3 regions of the Streptomyces sp. NPDC044003 genome follow, and region 2 is predicted to be linked to each of the others. Evidence: predicted binding sites of a transcription regulator. Region 2 holds the regulator's gene; each other region holds the start of a gene.

Evidence for each region. The regulator HrcA, encoded in region 2, represses chaperone genes, less so after heat shock. The targets are predictions, from matches to a motif close to TTNGCACTCNGNNNNNCNGAGTGCNAA.
Region 1: the regulator HrcA is predicted to act here: its motif matches at 1,172-1,198, upstream of groES (co-chaperone GroES).
Region 3: the regulator HrcA is predicted to act here: its motif matches at 1,188-1,214, upstream of groL (chaperonin GroEL).

The regions. Positions count from the first base shown of each region.
Region 1 covers NZ_JBWKFA010000001.1:1,043,827-1,046,090, reverse strand. The annotation lists gene AC07AW_RS04780 (polysaccharide deacetylase family protein) at 1-876, shown strand, start outside; gene AC07AW_RS04775 (hypothetical protein) at 873-1,151, shown strand; gene groES (co-chaperone GroES) at 1,298-1,606, shown strand; gene groL (chaperonin GroEL) at 1,725-2,264, shown strand, end outside.
Region 2 covers NZ_JBWKFA010000002.1:474,712-476,975, forward strand. The annotation lists gene AC07AW_RS08730 (MBL fold metallo-hydrolase) at 1-666, opposite strand, end outside; gene hrcA (heat-inducible transcriptional repressor HrcA) at 813-1,832, shown strand; gene dnaJ (molecular chaperone DnaJ) at 1,833-2,264, shown strand, end outside.
Region 3 covers NZ_JBWKFA010000014.1:134,580-136,843, reverse strand. The annotation lists gene groL (chaperonin GroEL) at 1-1,023, opposite strand, end outside; gene AC07AW_RS36760 (cold-shock protein) at 1,344-1,547, opposite strand; gene AC07AW_RS36755 (MoaD/ThiS family protein) at 1,957-2,235, opposite strand; gene thrC (threonine synthase) at 2,250-2,264, opposite strand, start outside.

The sequences.
Region 1 (2,264 bases), on a different contig from region 2:
GGGGCGGCGCTCGCCGTGGCCGCCCTCGCCTCCGCCGCCTCCGCCTGCTCCGGCAGCGCCGAACCCGAGCGGGGCGCACCCGCCCCCGCCGCCGAGAAAAAGGCCCCCGCGGCCGGCGCCCTCGACGCCTACATCGAGAAGGTCCGCGCGCAGCGGGCCGCCCGCGTGCTCGCCGCCAAGAAGTGGGGCCTCGCCAAACCCCCGCTCGACGCGCCCGCCCCGCCCAAGGTCAAGCCGAAGATCACCACCCGCAAGGGCTTCGAGACGGACGGCGAGGGCCTGCCGCCCGTCTTCACCACCGTGCCCACCAAGCAGAAGGTCGTCTTCCTGACGATCGACGACGGCGCGGAGAAGGACCCCCAGCTGCTGAAGATGATGAAGGAGCTGCGGATCCCCTACAGCGCCTTCCTCAGCAACTACCTCGTCAAGGACGACTACGGCTACTTCGCGAAGATGCAGAAGTCGCAGGAGTCCGGCGTCTCCCTGCACAACCACACCCTCAACCACCGCTACCTGCCCGGACTCTCGTACAGCGAGCAGAAGCGCGAGATCTGCGGCATGCAGGACGTCATCGAGAAGCAGTTCGGCAAGCGGCCCCCGCTCTTCCGCCCGCCCTACGGCAACTACAACGAGGACACCCTGCGCGCCGCGAAGTCCTGCGGCGTCAAGGCGGTCCCGCTCTGGGCCTCCGAGGCCTTCCCCGACCACATGGAGTGGCGCGAGTGGGACCGGGACCTGCACCCCGGCGACATCGTGCTCACCCATTTCCGGGGCAAGGAGGACTGGAAGGGCACCATGCCGGACATGATCCGGCGTGTGATGAACGTGATCACGTCGAAGGGGTACGCGGTGGCGAAGCTCGAGGACTACGTGTGAGCACGAGCGCGCGCCGGCGGGTCGCCACCCTCGCCGTGACCGGGGCGCTCCTCGCCCTCCCCGCCTGCGCCTCCTCGGTCGACCCGATCGAGCGGCTCGGCCGGAAGGCGGCGGAAGGGGTGAGCCCCCGGCCCACCCCGGTCGAGACCGTACGGGCGGCGCCGGACGTGAAGAGCTGCGAGAACGCTCCGGCGACCCGTACGGTCGCGGGATCGGTCACGTCGCCGGTCACGCCACGGAGCGATGAATTGGCACTCCGCTTGACCGAGTGCTAATCGCGGTCATAGTCTCGGCTCTGGCACTCCCCACTGGAGAGTGCCAACACAGCGACGGGCAGGTCCGGCACCCGCGACGACGGATCCACCTGGTCGCCACCTCAGACAGTTAACCCCGTGAGATCTCCGAAGGGGGAGGTCGGATCGTGACGACCACCAGCTCCAAGGTTGCCATCAAGCCGCTCGAGGACCGCATTGTGGTCCAGCCGCTCGACGCCGAGCAGACCACCGCCTCTGGCCTGGTCATTCCGGACACCGCCAAGGAGAAGCCCCAGGAGGGCGTCGTCCTGGCCGTGGGCCCGGGCCGCTTCGAGAACGGCGAGCGTCTGCCGCTCGACGTCAAGACCGGCGACATCGTGCTGTACAGCAAGTACGGCGGCACCGAGGTGAAGTACAACGGCGAGGAGTACCTCGTCCTCTCGGCTCGCGACGTGCTCGCGATCGTCGAGAAGTAATTCACCGAAGTAACCGAAGTATCTGAAGCAGATGCTTGAGCTGCGCCCCTTGACCCCGCACCGGGCGTCCGGGGGCGCGGTTCGTTCCACCCCATTCCGAGAGGGCTGAACCGCTCCCATGGCGAAGATCCTGAAGTTCGACGAGGACGCCCGTCGCGCCCTTGAGCGCGGCGTCAACAAGCTTGCCGACACGGTGAAGGTGACGATCGGCCCCAAGGGCCGCAACGTCGTCATCGACAAGAAGTTCGGCGCCCCCACCATCACCAACGACGGTGTCACGATCGCCCGCGAGGTCGAGATCGAGGACCCGTACGAGAACCTCGGCGCCCAGCTCGTGAAGGAGGTGGCGACCAAGACCAACGACATCGCGGGTGACGGCACCACCACCGCCACCGTGCTCGCCCAGGCCCTGGTCCGCGAGGGTCTGCGCAACGTCGCCGCCGGCGCCTCCCCGGCCGCCCTCAAGAAGGGCATCGACGCCGCCGTCAAGGCCGTCTCCGACGAGCTCCTCGCCACCGCGCGCCCGATCGAGGACAAGTCCGACATCGCCGCCGTCGCCGCGCTCTCCGCGCAGGACCAGCAGGTCGGCGAGCTCATCGCCGAGGCGATGGACAAGGTCGGCAAGGACGGTGTCATCACCGTCGAGGAGTCCAACACC
Region 2 (2,264 bases):
CACCGCGCCGTGTCCCGGAACGTACGCCGCCTCCTCGCCGCCCAGGGCGAGCAGCCGGTCCAGGGCGTCGGGCCAGCGGGACGGGATCGCGTCCGGGCCCGCCTGCGGCTCGCCCGACTCCTCCACCAGGTCGCCGCAGAAGACGACCTCCCGCGCGCCGGGGACGCAGAGCGCCAGGTCGTGTCCTGTGTGGCCGGGGCCCACGTTCGCCAGGAGGACCTGGCGGTCGCCCAGGTCGAGTGTCCACTCGCCCGAGACCACGTGCCGCGGTGCCACCAGGAGGTCCGCCGCCTCCGCCGCCGCCTCCGCGTCAAGACCCTGCTGTACCGCGTCCGTGCGCAGCTCCTCCCGGTCCCGTACCCGCCGCATCAGCTCGTCCGAGCCCACCGCGCCGAAGACCTCCGCTCCCGCGAACGCCGCCGTGCCGAAGACATGGTCGAAGTGGGGGTGGCTGAGTGCGATGTGTGTCACCTTCCGGCCGCCCGTGAGTGCCGCCACCTGTGCCCGCAGTTCGGCACCCTCCGCCATCGAGGAGCCCGTGTCGTAGAGCAGCACCCCCCGTGTGCCCAGGACCAGCCCGACCGTGGCGTCCCAGCCGGGCAGCCGTCGCCGGCCCACCCCGTCCGCGAGCCGCTCCCATCCGTACGCTTCCCAATCCACGTCCATGGGGCGACGCTAACCGGTGCGGGCGCCGCCTCCTTGCCAGGAGCGATGTCCGCCGCCGTACACTGGCCGGGGGATCGCTGGCACTCGGACAGGGCGAGTGCCAAAAGCGGAGCAACCGGAACGACGACAGCTGGAGGTGCGCCACGATGCTCAGCGAACGCAGACTCGAGGTCCTGCGCGCCATCGTCCAGGACTACGTCGGGACGGAGGAGCCCGTCGGCTCCAAGGCGCTCACCGAGCGCCACAAGCTCGGCGTGTCGCCCGCCACCGTGCGCAACGACATGGCCGTCCTGGAGGAGGAGGGGTACATCGCCCAGCCTCACACCAGTGCCGGGCGCATCCCGACCGACAAGGGCTACCGCCTCTTCGTCGACCGGCTCGCCGGCGTCAAGCCGCTGTCGACACCCGAGCGGCGCGCCATCCACAACTTCCTCGACGGAGCCGTCGACCTCGACGACGTCGTCGGGCGTACGGTACGACTGCTGGCCCAGCTGACCCGCCAGGTCGCCGTCGTGCAGTACCCCTCGCTGACCCGCTCGACCGTCCGGCACGTGGAGCTGCTCTCGCTGGCCCCCGCCCGCCTGATGCTCGTCCTCATCACGGACACCGGCCGGGTCGAGCAGCGGGTCGTCGACTGCCCCACGCCCTTCGGCGAGACCTCGCTCGCCGATCTGAGGGCCCGGCTCAACAGCCGGGTCGTCGGCCGCCGGTTCGCCGACGTGCCGCAGCTGGTGCAGGACCTCCCCGAGTCCTTCGAGGAGGTCGAGGACCGCGCCACGGTCTCGACCGTGCTCGCGACCCTCCTCGAAACGCTCGTCGAGGAGCACGAGGAGCGGCTGATGATCGGCGGCACCGCCAATCTCACCCGCTTCGGACACGACTTCCCCCTGATGATCAGGCCCGTCCTGGAAGCCCTGGAGGAGCAGGTCGTGCTCCTCAAGCTGCTCGGCGAGGCCAAGGAATCGGGCATGACCGTACGCATCGGGCACGAGAACGCGCACGAGGGGCTGAGCTCCACGTCCGTCGTCTCGGTCGGCTACGGTTCGGGCGGCGAGGCAGTCGCCAAACTCGGCGTGGTCGGACCGACCCGCATGGACTACCCCGGAACGATGGGAGCGGTACGCGCAGTGGCACGTTACGTCGGACAGATCCTGGCGGAGTCGTAAGTGGCCACGGACTACTACGCCGTACTCGGCGTGCGCCGCGACGCTTCCCAGGACGAGATCAAGAAGGCGTTCCGGAGGCTCGCGCGCGAGCTGCACCCGGACGTCAATCCCGATCCGAAGACGCAGGAACGCTTCAAGGAGATCAACGCCGCCTACGAGGTCCTCTCGGACCCGCAGAAGAAGCAGGTCTACGACCTCGGCGGCGACCCGCTCTCGGCCTCCGGCGGCGGTGGCGCGGGCGGCGGCTTCGGGGCCGGTGGCTTCGGCAACTTCTCCGACATCATGGACGCCTTCTTCGGCACGGCCTCGCAGCGCGGCCCGCGCTCGCGCACCCGCCGCGGCCAGGACGCCATGATCCGTCTGGAGATCGACCTCAACGAGGCGGCCTTCGGCACGACGAAGGACATCCAGGTCGACACGGCGGTCGTCTGC
Region 3 (2,264 bases), on a different contig from region 2:
CGCGACCTGCTCGCTGTCACCGGCACCGTCGACGATGGTGGTCTCGTCCTTGGTGATGACGACCTTGCGGGCGCGGCCGAGCAGGTCGAGGCCCGCGTTCTCGAGCTTGAGGCCGACCTCCTCGGAGATGACCGTGCCGCCCGTGAGGATGGCGATGTCGTTCAGCATGGCCTTGCGGCGGTCGCCGAAGCCCGGGGCCTTGACGGCGACGGACTTGAAGGTGCCGCGGATCTTGTTGACGACCAGGGTCGACAGGGCCTCGCCCTCGACGTCCTCGGCGATGATCAGCAGCGGCTTGCCCGACTGCATGACCTTCTCCAGGAGCGGAAGGAGGTCCTTCACGGAGGAGATCTTGGAGTTGACGATCAGGAGGTACGGGTCGTCGAGCGACGCCTCCATGCGCTCCATGTCGGTGGCGAAGTACGCCGAGATGTAGCCCTTGTCGAAGCGCATACCCTCGGTGAGCTCCAGCTCCAGACCGAAGGTCTGGGACTCCTCGACGGTGATGACGCCTTCCTTGCCGACCTTGTCCATCGCCTCGGCGATGAGCTCGCCGATCTGGGTGTCGGCGGCGGAGATGGAGGCCGTGGAAGCGATCTGCTCCTTGGTCTCGACATCCTTCGCCTGCTCGAGCAGGGCGCCGGAGACGGCCTCGACGGCCTTCTCGATGCCGCGCTTGAGGGCCATCGGGTTGGCACCGGCGGCGACGTTGCGGAGACCCTCGCGGACGAGCGCCTGGGCGAGGACGGTGGCGGTGGTCGTACCGTCGCCGGCGACGTCGTCCGTCTTCTTGGCGACTTCCTTGACCAGCTCGGCGCCGATCTTCTCGTACGGGTCCTCGAGCTCGATCTCCTTGGCGATGGAGACACCATCGTTGGTGATCGTGGGGGCGCCCCACTTCTTCTCGAGGACGACGTTGCGGCCCTTGGGGCCAAGGGTGACCTTGACGGCGTCAGCGAGCTGGTTCATGCCGCGCTCGAGACCGCGCCGGGCCTCCTCGTCGAACGCGATGATCTTGGCCATGTGAAGTGGTCCTCCCGGACATGGGGTGGATAACGCTCCAGGACCGCGCCGACGCCCGCGACGGACGGCCTGCGTGCCCTGTGGTTCCTTGCCCCACCTGGCCGCGGACCTCGTCTGCCCGATCCTCGTAAGCACTCTCACCTTCCGAGTGCTAACGCCAATGATTAGCACTCGCCCTAGGAGAGTGCAAGCGACTCTCGCGTTTCGGGAGGCGGATCAGGACGACGATCAGGACGGTCCCGGAACGCACGAGGGGTCCGCATCCCCTCAGGGATGCGGACCCCTCGACGGCGTTGCGTCGGTGGCCGATCGCGCCGCGCTCAGACGGCGAGCTTGACCATGTCCGCCTGCGGACCCTTCTGGCCCTGCGAGATCTCGAACTCGACCCGCTGGCCCTCTTCGAGGCTGCGGTAGCCATCCATCTGGATCGCGCTGTAGTGGACGAAAACATCCGCACCACCGTCTACCGCGATGAAGCCGTAGCCCTTCTCCGCGTTGAACCACTTGACGGTGCCCTGAGCCATGCCTAACTCCCCTATTACTGGCCCTTGCGCGGGACCGCACTTCGCGGACCCGGGTCAGACCCTGCGCCGGAACGCGTCGACCGCGGCTGAATGTATCTGCCCAACTGCCCTCTGCAACAGGTCATTCGACCGAGAATTCTGGGCGCCCTGGAAAGGGGAATTGGGGATAATCCCCTGGATGACGGGGCAAGTCGGGCCCGGCAAAGCGCGCAGAAGGTACACAACGCGCACACACTTTGGCTGCTTCTTGTCGTGCGGAGACGCATTCTCATATGCGCTCGGCATGAGCAGCGGAGGGGACTTCCCCAACTCTACCGCGCTCAACCATGCAGAATTGCCCCTTCCGCTTATCGCGCGGAAGGGGCAATTCGTACTGACCGGTAAGGCTCAGCCGCAGATCAGCCGCAGATCAGCAGCCGCCGGCGACGGCCGGAATGATCGAGACGCCCGCGCCGGCCGGGGTGGCCGTCTCCAGACCCTGCTCGAAGCGCACGTCGTCGTCGTTCACGTAGACGTTGACGAAGCGGCGCAGCTTGCCCTGGTCGTCCAGGACGCGGGCGGCGATACCCGTGTGGTTCTTCTCCAGGTCGGCGATGACCTCGGCGAGGGTCCCGCCCTCGGCCTGGACCTCGGCCTGGCCGCCCGTGTAGGTGCGGAGGATGGTGGGGATGCGGACGTTCACGGCCATGTCTTCGTTACCTTTCAGAGCGCCAGGCC